DNA from 2 places in the Synechococcus sp. A15-44 genome. Region 2 is predicted to be linked to the other one. Evidence: riboswitches for the same ligand, from Rfam matches in the RefSeq annotation. Region 2 holds a riboswitch; the other holds the start of a gene.

Region 1 (6,068 bases), 440 kb from region 2:
AGGCAAGGGTGATCAGGAGCTTGCAAAGAATGTGAGATTAATCATGCCCAATCCAGCTCACGTGAACATCAGCGCAGCTGGCATTGCCACTTCAGCCCAAAACAAACGGGAAGCGGTGAAGTTGATTGAATTCCTCTCATCTCCGCAGGGAAGCCAGGCGCTTGCTGGGCCAACCCACGAATACCCACTGAAAAGTCAGGGCTCCTCAAATGTGCTGAAACAGTACGGACGGTTTACCGCCGACAACGTGCCCATCAGCGCGATCGGTGCCAACCAGAAAAAGGCGATTCAAGTGATGGCTCAGGCTGGCTGGCGCTGAGGCCAGCGAGCCATATCGTCAAAACTGAAGCGGTGAAGTTGCGATCAACTCTGGTGAGAGCTGCATCGTGACGTCACCGGACGCCATGGCCACCAGTTCCGCCTGACGCCATTTCGACATCAGGCGAGTGGTAGTCACCCGGGTTGCACCGATGAGTTCACCGAAGCGGTCGTGGGTGAGGCGAAACGGAAGTTGGAACGCATCGCGGCAACGAAACCCGAGTCGGTTCACCAGCAGCGCCATCAGGGCATGCAGCCGTTGCTCAGCCTGACCCAGATGACGAATGCGCAGGAGCTGGAGCGTCCATTCATTCACCGCATCAAGACCCAGCTCATCCGTTGAGACAGCGTCACGCCGAAATTTCAGGGCGGTGAGGGCCTCGATGCAAACGCCATCACTGCAGAGACGATCGGTGCGCAGGCGATCGCCCGACTGCAGAAACGCCAGGGTCATTCCCTCCGTTTCTTCACAGGGGCAGTACACGCGGCACACCCCTTCAATCACCTCAAGAACCGTGGCCTGATCACGCCCGGCTGGATCAATCAGCACCGTCTGCGAGCGGGGCATGCTCAACGGAGCAATCGGATTGTCCGGCAGGAAGCGGTAGGCGGACGCGGTCACGGATTATCGCGATTGAGAATTCCTCGCAACAGTACAGATCTCTTGTCGATATTGCAAGTCATTCTCAATAAGCCCACTGATTTGAGACCTTTTCTCAACTGCGGCCGACACCTGCTCGTTGGCATGCAACAGCAGGGCACGGAGCAACTGGGCATCCCCTTGAATCCGAAGCATTGGCGTGGTGACGGGCTGCCACCACGTTCAACGAGGCCTTCAACAGGGGGTTGATCCATTGCAACCGCGCGGGGTCGCTATTGATTCACGGCTCAGAACACAAATGTCGTTTTGATCAGCCCGCCCAGTTGCTGGAAGGTTGAACCATCCGGTGTGAGCTCACCCATGGGTCGCGACAGATAGAACAGCGCCGGGGTGACGCTGATGTTGTCGGTCACTTGGAACTGATACCACCACTCCCAGATGAACTGGCCATCAGCAGGGGTGTCGCCACCTCGCAGATCCGTCGCAAAAACAGGCTGGCCCACAGCCATTCCGGCATTATTCCCCGCCATCAACACATCGTTCCATTCCAGCCCAGCCCTCCAGGACTGACTGGTGCTCACCTGGCCCTTGCGCTGGGTGTCGGATTGATTGATGCCCCAACCGAGCGACAGCGAAGGAAGCCAGCCGCTCTCCAACGGCTGCCAGAAACCACCGAGGGCATAGGCGTGGGTCACGCCCTGATCACTGAAGCGATCCCTGACGAAGGGGGAGACATACACGATCAGGTCTTGACCGTTCTGAACCTTGGAATAGAGGGCAGCTACGCCCCAGTTGTCACCCTCCCAACCCAGCTGCAGGGTGCCGGTGCCCCCAGCCTCGTCGGTGGCGAAACCACCGGAACGTGTGTCGCTTGATGCACCATTGGCCGCCACATAGTTGGCCGACGCGCGGGCTCCGCTTTCCGCGGCCCAGCTGATGCCCACGCCCGCACCTTTGTTTTTGTTGTAGGCCCCCGGAGCTCCATTCACCGTGAGCACATCGAGAATCGGATCACTGGGATAGACGCTCGGCCAGATCGCGAGCATGTCTTCCTGGCCAACAATCGGGCCGGTGGTGATGGTGATCTCATCCCCCAAGGGGAAGGAATAGAAGAGTTTGTCGATCGCCACCAGATTGGGGCGATCACCCTCCTGAAACGCAGTTTCCAGGGTGGCGAGGCCCGACGGCCCTCCACTGCCGAAGACGTTGCCGTCTCCGTCGAAATTGCCGCCACGCAACACCGTGATCAATTGATCCTTGCCGGTGAAGGAGGTGGCCAACCCCAGCTGAAGGTCGTAATTGAATACGGTTCCGCCGAACTCGGCATTGCTCTCCGCACGCAGCCGGGACGCGGATCCCTTGAAGCGACTGGCTCCGAACACCCAGGTGGCCTGGCCCTTGAGTTTGGTGGTGGTGGAGAACTGGGTTGCTTCCAGTTCGCCCACGCGGGCCTCGAGGCCGTCAACGCGACCCTTGAGGATGGCCAGCTCGGTTTCGAATTCCTTGAGCAGACGACGCAGCTCGTCGGTCACTTCAGTGATCCGGTCGAGGCAAGCGTTCAGCAGGGCGGCCGCTTCATAGCGGGTCATGGCCCGGTTGCCACGGAAGCTGCCGTTGGGGTAACCGGCGACGCAGCCGTAGGTCTCCACCAGGTTGGCCAGAGCCTGATAGGCCCAGTCGGTGGGGACAACGTCGGCGAACTGGGTGACGCTGGTGACCTGATCAAGGCTGTTGCCACTGGCAGTAGCCGCGTAATCAGAAACGCCGTTGATGTTCAGCTCGGTGGCATGGGCGGCTGGGCTGTTGACCACAGCCAAAGGGGCTATCAGGCCAAGGGCAGCAGGAGCCACCAGCAGTTGCTGGAGAAACGTCATGACTGGGAAGAGATAAAAAACCCCAGAGGTGATCCCTGGGGTCAGACGCTGTGAAACGGCGTGCTCGTGATCAGTCGATCAGGGCAACCCAGGCAAAGGCCATGCCGATACCCATCCAGATGCCGGCGCCAAGCCGTTGCCCCTGGGAGCCGAGGCGCTCAACCAGAGACATGGACCAGTTGCTTACCACCAGCAGCAGCGCGCCTTGGCCAATCAGCAGGCCCAGGAAATAGGTGAACAGCGGGGTAGGTTCCGCACCAACGATGGTGCTGCCGAGCAGAAAACCGTGCAGGGCCACCAGCGGCAGCAACCAACGGGTGGAGGCCACCGTGAGGGCCATCAAACCCTCCACCACCAGGCTGAGGGAGACCATGGCCTCCGCCCAGGGAGCCACGGCATCCGGCAGGGGGATGAACTGCGACAGAACACTGCCGCCCAGGCCTGCAGCCAGCAGAGGAATCACCCAGGCGCGGGGACGTTGCAGGCCGATGAAGGCGATGGCCAGCAGAAACAGGAGATGGTCAGGACCCAGCAGCGGATGACCAACGCCACTGAGCAATCCCTGCAGGGGGGTGAGGGCAGCGCTGTCGCCCATGCCAAAGGGGTGGTGGGCGAACGCCGGACTGGCCAGGAGAAGAACCGCCAGAAGCGAAGGGCCGGCGATCTGCAGCGGCCTGCGCAGGGCCAGTGGCAAAGAATTCAAAAGTCGATCCTCGTCGGTTTGATCTGGCGGGCGTTCTGACTGACGTGGGCGGAGAGCCGACGTTTCACAGCTGCGGGACAGCGGCAGATTTTCACTGCTCTTTCCCCGTTTCCTTCAGCGGCTGTTCCCCGCTGAAACCAGCACCCCACCCTACCGGCGCCACCACAGAGCGTCAGTTCCACATCAAAAAGCCCCTGACCGGTGCACCAGCCAGGGGACGGTTGGAGAGCGTTGGGCTCAGATTTGCGATGTGGTCAAGTCAGTTGAATCAAGACCAGCCTTTGACCGATTGGGATTCGACGTAAGCAGCAACATCAGCAATATCTGCATCGCTCAGTTTTGGGCCGAAAGCAGGCATGCCGTTCTTGCCATTGGTCACCTGATACGCAATGGCTTCTTCATGGCCGTCGTTGTAGTTGGCGAGATACGCCTTGAGATCGTCCTGTTGGAGCGTGCGCTGACCGTTCACAACGTTGCCGCCTCCGATGTGGCAAGCCGCGCAAATCAACGAAAACACCTGCTCACCATGGGCCACATCTGCAGCAGAAACCATGGAAGGCGCAAACAACGCGATCAAAGCGGCAAGCGCGAGAGAAAGAAGGTAACGCGTGAAGAGGTGTTTTGACTCACGAAGCTTGGTCTTGAAGCCCCAGCAATCGATTCAAAGCACATGATTCTTAAGTTGTCTTTAGGAAAAGAAAAAGACAGGCTCTGCAGAATGGGCACAACGCATCACGGGGCATAACCAACAGTGAGATCACTCCTGATTGCCCTGATGGCAGTGGTTGTGGTGTTCCTTCATGGGACCCCAGCTTCAGCCTGTGTGGAAGGTTTGGCTTGGGGAATGCCGCTGGATCAGGTGCATGCCCATCTGGGGCCCGTTCAATCGACCGGAGATCGGGCTCAGGAGCGATTTGAAGCCCACGACGTGCTCTTGGACCGATTGCCGGTCTCCCGGGTCACCTTTGAATTGAGCCAGACCCAGGGCCTGCAATCGCTGGCCTATGAGTTCGCCATCGACGACATGACAGAGGTGCTGGCCGGATTGCGAGCCCGCCACGGCTCACCGCTCAGCACAAGCATTGAAGAGGCAGACAGCAGCGATCAGATCTGGGTCTGGAACACCGGGGAAGACCTGATCACGGCCGTGAAACGCAGGGCCAACGACGAGCAGAAATTCCTGCTCTCCTATCGCCCCAGTCGCCTGCATCCGCAGACGCTGTAGCAGGTTGGCTCACTCGGCCAGATCGGCTGCATGGAAGTTCCAGGAGTCGCCGTCCTCCAGCCAGAGCTCCCAGGTCAGACGGCGGCCGCTGCGTTTCAGTCGCAGCTGGCCACCAAAACCAGCAGGGGAGGGCTGGAAGAGCTCGGTGATGTCGTCAACAGAGGCTCCATCACGGGTGAACACCTGCTCCACCTGCTCACCCAGCCGGGCCGTCAGGTCGCTGCGCAGCTCATCAACCGTCATGCCGGCTGGCTCGAGAAATCGAGGACAAGATCGCCGACGTCATCCCGGCTGATCTGAAACCCGAAGCCTTCAACGGTGCCGGTCCACAGGCCCGCATCGAGATCCGCCTCGATCCCCTCCTGCTGCTCCACCTTGTGATCGAAGAGCAGGCCGAAGCAATGGGCGGCGACCTGCGCGGCCTGGGACGCATCCATTTCATCGAGTTCGTGAGCTTCCACCGGGCACCCATCGAGCAGTTCGGCATCGATGACGTTTCCGGACCCGACGTCCTCCACAAGAGCTTGCAAGCCAGCCAGATCGTTCATTGCCGTCGCCGTTGAAGCAACACACGCATCACCATCATCCCTGGGCCAGCGCGGTGGTGAGGGCCGTGTCCACGCTCAAGGTGCGCGATCCCAGATGCACAGGCTGCGCGATCACCGCCTGGGCCAACTCCAGTTCAAAAGGAACAAAACCGCCCTCCGGTCCCACCATCACCACAGCTTCCCCAGAAGGGGTGTCGCGCAAGGGAAGGGAGGCCCCCATCTGGGCCATCCAGCAGGGCCGTCCGGCACAAAGATCCTTGAGCTGGTCTTCGACAAAGGGTCGAAATCGCCTGTGCTGATGCACCCGGGGCGCCACCGTGTCGCTGGCGCGCTCCATCCCAGCAAGCAGCGCGTCGTGCACCTTCTCGGGTGCGAGCAAAGGCGACTGCCAATAGCTCTTTTCCACCCGGGCGCAGTTGATCAAGTGAAGGTTGGCCACGCCGTATTCGGCCACAGTGCGCAACAGACGGCGCAGCACCTTGGGCCTCGGCAAGGCCAGAACAATGTCGAACCGATGGCGGGGCGGCGGTGGCTGGTTGAGGTCAACCTCCAGCATCACGGCATCTGCATCCAGGGCACAGATGCGGCCCTGGCCCAGATCGCCATTCAGCGCACCAACCCGGATGCTGTCGCCCACCGCAGCCCGAAGCACCGAACGGATGTGATCCGCCCGGCGATCCACAAGACGAACCTTCCGTTCATCCAGCCAATCCGAACGGTTGAGAACAACGATGTTCATGGCTGGATCTCTGGGATCAACAGCACGTAGTCACCAACAGATCCGTCAGTTCAGCAGAAC
Region 2 (6,068 bases):
CGCATTCCCTCGGCCAGGGAGGTGTCCTCCAGCGTGTCGCCAGGGCGCGGGGCGCCGGCGTTGGCTTCCGATGTCGGCATGGACTGGCTCCAGAAGGGTGCGGGGTTCGACTCAGCGCATGAAGAGCATCTCTTCGTAGGTGGGAAGGGGCCAGAGGTTGTCATCCACTAGCTCTTCCAGGCCATCCACCGCACCGCGCAGTACCTGCATCAGGGGCAGCAGGGTTTCGGCGCAGTAGCGCATCTGGGCGACGGGATCGCTTTCGGGCAGGCTCTTGATCGCCCGCTCGAGGTCGGTGGATCGGCTGCTCACGATGCCGATCCCCTCGGCGATCGTTGCCGGGATCTCCGGTGTGACCGGTTGGCGCAGGTGCTTCTGCTCCAGCATCACTTCCGTGAGCGTGCGTTGATAGGCCATCACCGCCGGCAAAACCTGGGTGCGGGCGAGACGCAACGCCAGCCGGGCCTCCACTTCGATCGCCAGCACGTATTGCTCGGCATAGACCTCAAAGCGGCTTTCGAGCTCCACCGGGCTCAGCACCCCCTGCCGCTCGAACAGCTCGCGGATCTCGGGGCGATGCAGCACAGGCAGGGCATCGGCGGTGGTGCGCAGGTTCTCCAGCCCGCGTTCCTCCACGGCTTTGTGATGCCATTCGCTTGAGTAGCCATCGCCGCCGAACACCACGGCACCGTGATCATCCATGGTGCGTTTGATCACCTGGAAGCCCGCTTCCTCCAGGGAGGAGCCGGCCTTGAGCCCATCCTCCAGCTGGTCGGCCACCCAGACGATCGAATCGGCCAGGATCGTGTTCAGCACCACCAAGGGGCCGGCCACGGACTGGCCGGAGCCAACGGCGCGGAATTCGAAGCGGTTGCCGGTGAAGGCAAAAGGGGAGGTGCGGTTGCGATCGCCCGGATCGCGATTGAGTTCGGGCAGGGTGTCGATCCCCAGCGACATCAGCGCCTTGCTCGCCGAGCCGCTGAGAGAGCCGCTCTGGATCTGGGAGAACACATCCTCGAGCTGGCTGCCGAGATACACCGAAATGATCGCCGGCGGGGCCTCGTTGGCACCGAGGCGGTGATCGTTGCTGGCGGTGGCGATCGCCGTACGCATCAGGGGGCCGAAGCGGTGGACACCCCGGATCACCGCGGCGCAGAAGAGCAGAAACTGCAGGTTCTGATGCGGGGTGTCGCCGGGGTCGAGCAGGTTGCCCTGGGTGGTGTTCCCCACCGACCAGTTCACGTGTTTGCCACTGCCGTTCACGCCCGCAAACGGTTTTTCGTGCAGCAGGCAGGTGAAGCCATGGCGTTTGGCCGTGCTGCGCAGCACGGTCATGATCAGCTGCTGGTGATCGGTCGCCACATTCGCCGCTTCGTGGAACGGCGCGATTTCAAATTGCCCCGGCGCTACCTCGTTGTGACGGGTTTTGGCCGGGATGCCGAGGCGATAGAGCTGTTGCTCCACGTCTTGCATGAACACCTGCACCCGCTCCGGGATCGCCCCGAAATAGTGGTCGTCAAACTGCTGCCCTTTCGCTGGCGGAGCGCCGTAGAGGGTGCGTCCGGCGAGGCGCAGGTCGGGGCGCAGGGCGGCAAAGGCTTCGTCAACCAGGAAATACTCCTGCTCCGCACCGCAGCTGGAATTCACCGGTGCGATCTCGGTTTCGCCCAGCAGCTGCAGAAGCCGGCGCGCCTGCTGATCCATCGCCGCATTGGAGCGCAGCAGGGGTGTTTTTTTGTCGAGAGCTTCCCCGGTCCAGCTCACGAACACGGTGGGAATGCAGAGCGTCACCCCATTCGGTGTGCGCATCAGATAGGCGGGGCTGGTGACATCCCAGGCGGTGTAACCGCGGGCTTCAAAGGTGGAGCGAATGCCGCCATTGGGAAACGACGACCCATCCGGTTCGCCCTGCACCAGAAACTTGCCGGAGAATTCGCTGATCGCCGAACCATCCGATTGCGGTGAAATGAATCCGTCGTGTTTCTCCGCGGTGAGATTGGTGAGCGGGTAAAATACGTGGGCGTAATACAGCGCCCCGTGGGCGGTGGCCCATTCCTTCATCGACTGGGCGACGGCATCGGCCACGGAGAGATCGAGTTTGCTGCCCTGACGGATCGAACGCTGGATCGACTTGAACACGGCCTTGGGCAGGGCACCCTTCATCCGCTCCAGGGTGAACACATCGTCGGCCCAGGTGGTAGCGAGGGGCTGGGAGGCCTCCACGGCAACCGGTTGGCGTTGCTGAATCTGCTGATAAGCCTGAAGGCGCGCAGCTGAGGGCATGGTGTGAGACCCACTCTTGTGATCACACAGAACAAGAGCGCGGTGACGGCTGAATGTGGGTGTTGTTACGGATTCAGAAAGTTTTCCTCTCCGTTGAAAACCTGATTTAGGAGTTCTCAGAAGATCCCAAATCTGGCCAAATCAAAGACCACCACTGGGAAGTGCATCCCTAGGTGTTGTGTCTCACCACGTTGATCAGCGGAGCAGCTCGTTGAGCCGCTGCTGAGGTGATCGGTCGCCGAGTGCTGTGTGCTTCCTGAGACGGTTATAGATCGACAGGTAGCGAGGCAGCCACTGATTGCGTTCCTCTGAGTTCTGGAACGGCATCCCGTAGGCCCATTCCCGGCACAAGGTCTGGATGAACCGTTCGGCTTTGCCGTTGGTCCTCGGGGTGTAGGGCCTGGTGCGGATGTGCTTGAGGCCAAGGGCTTTGCAGGCCTTGGCAAAGCTGCGTGAGACATAGGCGGGGCCGTTGTCAGACATGACCTGCCTGCACTCGACGCCCTGACTGTTGAACCAAGCCAAAACTCGGCTCATAAAGCCAATGGCCGTTGCCTGCTGCTCGTCGGCGAGCACCTCGACGTAAGCAAGCCGTGTGGCGTCATCAATGGCGACGTGGACACGGTCGTAGCCGACGCCAGTAGAGCGGCACTGCTGGCGGTTGCCGGTGATGCGGTGGCCGACCTTTCGAAAGCGGGCGAGCTTTTTGACGTCGATATGGATCAGGTCTCCGGGATGCTCCCGCTCGTAGCGCTGGACTGATGGTTTGGGCTCGAGATTCCGCAGCCGCCCCAGTCCCAGGCGGTTGAGCACCCTGGCCACGGTGGAGAAAGGTGCTGCTAGAAGCCTCGCGATGTGGCGCAGGTGCAGCCGTTGATGACGGAGCTCCACGGCGTGCTGCAGTTGCTGCGGATCGAACGTCCGCCGCTGGGTGCGGCGAACACTGCGTCGATCCGCCAGAGAAGGTGCACCGCCTGAGCGGTAGCGGGCCAGCCACTTGTAGGCACAGCGGAGGCTGATCCCTGCTTCTGCAGCCAGTTCAGCCAGGGGACGACGGTCTTGGAGGTGTTGATTGACGAGCCTGAGCCGGCTCTTCTGTGTCAGCCGGGCATTGGGATGGCTATGCATGGGGCGTGAGGTCTGGGTTGGTGGGTCGCACCTCAACCCGTAACGGCCTCACACCTCATTGGCTACTGAACAACCTGCTGAGACTGAACACCTAGGGAGCTTCCATTGTGCCTCGAAGTCCCTTCCTTGTCATGGGTGAATTTGTGGGGGAACCGGTCGCATAGCAAGGCAGTCAGACTGACTGCGCGGCAATGGATCCCAAGCGAACATGTGGGGGATAAGCATTCCCCAAGCCGACATCGACCATCTCAGGTCCAAGCCATCCATGTCACTCCGCAAGAACTTCGACTCATTCACCTCAGAGCACAAGCTCCGTGATGCTCAGGAGGAATTCACGCACGCCGTTTATCGGTTCCGGGCAGCAGAGGAGGTCAAGGCCCCGAATCTGATCGCCTTGAAGCGAGAAATGGAGTTCTTAGAACGGAAGGTCGAGTACTGCCGGCAATGCGTCTATGCGGGACAACCGGTTGAGGAATACGCCGAATGGTCTGAGCTTCCAGAGCGGTGCCCTAAGCCAGCTTGGGCTTGAAGCTCTGGGCGCTGACGCGGCGAAAGCAGATGGGCTGGATAACTGCACTGTTTATTCAAAAAAATGCCCCTCAACGGGGCGCTTGCTTGCCGACTGCCAATGCGATTGCCCTTGAGCAAGACGGCAAGACCTTTCAGGACAGGGTGAAGGATGCAGTGGTGGAGAAAGTTATGGAGGGCGACTGAGGGATGGCAGGAGAGCAGTTCCGAATCCAAGAACTGAACCCCTTCATGGAATGGCACCTCCCAACCAACCTCTTCCAAGTGTTCCGCTGTCAGGAACAGGAGAACCGTCGGGAGAGGTAGTGGGCACCTATCAAGGTTCGGTTGCCCGTAAGCAATAAAAAAGGCGGCAGGGAATGCCGCCACTGAAGGGGACTAATGCGTCAAAAATGCTGGCGGCACTGGCGATCTCAGCAGTTCAGGGTCATGCCCCAGCGCCACCCGCCAGCAGACCCAACGGACCAAAGGCAAGCAACCCACCGATGGCAAGAAAGGCAACTGCTGCCGCCTTGCTGACCGATGTGGGCAGTTTCTTGAGAAGCAGATAGGAACCGCCGCACACCAGCACTGAACTCAGCAGAGCACCGCTCCACCAGATCAGGGTGCTGCTGTCCTTGGGTGCCTCCAGTCCATGGAGCATGGCGTGAATAGCGATCCCTCCTGCGACCACCACCCCGCTGATGGCGGTGAGGTTGGAGGTCTTGGCGACTTTGCCCGCTACCAGGATCAACGCACCTACCGCTGAGATCGCCAGTGCCGCAAGCACTTCCGCAGAGGTGACGGTGAATCCTGTGAATCCCAAAACAGCACCGATTACTGCCCCGCCCAGTGCCCACAGCAGCAGTTGGGAGGAGATGAAGGACGCAGCAGTGCCAACTGCCATCAGCATTAGCAGGTGATCTAACCCCAGCAGTGGGTGGGTCAGACCGCTAAGAGCACCACCACCAGCAGTGCCATGAGCAAGAGCGGGATGGGTGCCAAGTACCACAGCGGATCCAGCGGTCAGGGCAACCAGGGGGAAAAGGGAACGTTTCATGGAATGCTTCGGTCCTCGCCGAGAACGAATGGGATTGGAGACGGCGAGTGCTCTGACTGAGGGGCGAACCCCATCACAGTTGCGGGACAGCGGCGGACTTGGGGACTCCCTCACCGCACTTTCCTCGTTTTGCCAACCTCTTAGGAGGTGGATCCGTCATCCCCACTTATAACTTTTCTACCGCCCCTAGCCGACTGCCAATGCGATTGCCCCTGAGCAAGACGGCAAGACCTTTCAGGACAGGGTGAAGGATGCAGTGGTGGAGAAAGTTATGGAGGGCGACTGAGGGATGGCAGGAGAGCAGTTCCGAATCCAAGAACTGAACCCCTTCATGGAATGGCACCTCCACACGACAGCAGGATCTTTGGAGGTCGCTTATGCGGAAGCAAAGAGGGTCGGCAGGAAAACCCGAGTGCTGAACAACCTGGATCATCCGGAAAAGAAAAACCCCAGAGGTGATCCCTGGTGTCAGCAGCTGTGAAACGGCGTGCTCGTAATCAATCGATCAGGGCCACCCAGGCAAAGGCCATGCCGATGCCCATCCAGATGCCGGCACCAAGGCGTTGCCCCTAGGCACCGATGCGCTGCAGCAAGGACTGGGACCAGCTGGTCACCACCAGCAGCAGCGCGCCTTGGCCAATCAGCAGGCCCAGGAAATAGGTGAACAGCGGGGTGGGTTCCGCACCAACGATGGTGCTGCCCAGCAGAAAACCATGCAGGGCCACCAGCGGCAGCAACCAACGGGTGGAGGCCACGGTGAGGGCCATCAAACCCTCCACCACCAGGCTGAGGGAGACCATGGCCTCCGCCCAGGGAGCCACGGCATCCGGCAGGGGGATGAACTGGGACAGAACACTGCCGCCCAGGCCTGCAGCCAGCAGAGGAATCACCCAGGCGCGGGGACGTTGCAGGCCAATGAAGGCGATGGCCAGCAGAAACAGGAGATGGTCGGGACCCAGCAGCGGGTGACCAATGCCACTGAGCATCCCTGCAGGGGGGTGAGGGCAGCGCTGTCGCCCATGCCAAAGGGGTGATGGGCATGGGCAGGAGTGAACAGGGAAAGGGTGAGCAATCCCGCAATGGAGATCAC

What was found. A riboswitch is a leader RNA that binds a small molecule or an ion and turns the genes downstream of it on or off. The one in region 2 is predicted to bind cobalamin.
Region 1: another riboswitch for cobalamin. It lies ahead of SynA1544_RS08645 (HupE/UreJ family protein); the one in region 2 lies ahead of SynA1544_RS11030 (HupE/UreJ family protein).

What each region holds. Positions count from the first base shown of each region.
Region 1 is NZ_CP047938.1:1,530,846-1,536,913, forward strand. Features, by position in the region: gene SynA1544_RS08630 (extracellular solute-binding protein) at 1-319, shown strand, start outside; gene SynA1544_RS08635 (Crp/Fnr family transcriptional regulator) at 338-886, opposite strand; gene SynA1544_RS08640 (iron uptake porin) at 1,207-2,793, opposite strand; gene SynA1544_RS08645 (HupE/UreJ family protein) at 2,864-3,496, opposite strand; cobalamin riboswitch at 3,504-3,653, opposite strand; gene SynA1544_RS08650 (c-type cytochrome) at 3,765-4,049, opposite strand; gene SynA1544_RS08655 (hypothetical protein) at 4,272-4,721, shown strand; gene SynA1544_RS08660 (hypothetical protein) at 4,731-4,964, opposite strand; gene SynA1544_RS08665 (hypothetical protein) at 4,961-5,269, opposite strand; gene SynA1544_RS08670 (16S rRNA (uracil(1498)-N(3))-methyltransferase) at 5,304-6,008, opposite strand.
Region 2 is NZ_CP047938.1:1,971,892-1,977,959, forward strand. Features, by position in the region: gene SynA1544_RS11010 (glycogen/starch/alpha-glucan phosphorylase) at 1-80, opposite strand, end outside; gene SynA1544_RS11015 (glutamine synthetase III) at 112-2,283, opposite strand; gene SynA1544_RS11020 (IS481 family transposase) at 2,479-3,411, opposite strand; gene SynA1544_RS11025 (hypothetical protein) at 3,931-4,125, shown strand; gene SynA1544_RS11030 (HupE/UreJ family protein) at 4,367-4,978, opposite strand; cobalamin riboswitch at 5,003-5,151, opposite strand; gene SynA1544_RS11035 (hypothetical protein) at 5,268-5,459, shown strand; partial or broken gene SynA1544_RS11040 (HupE/UreJ family protein) at 5,476-6,068, opposite strand, start outside.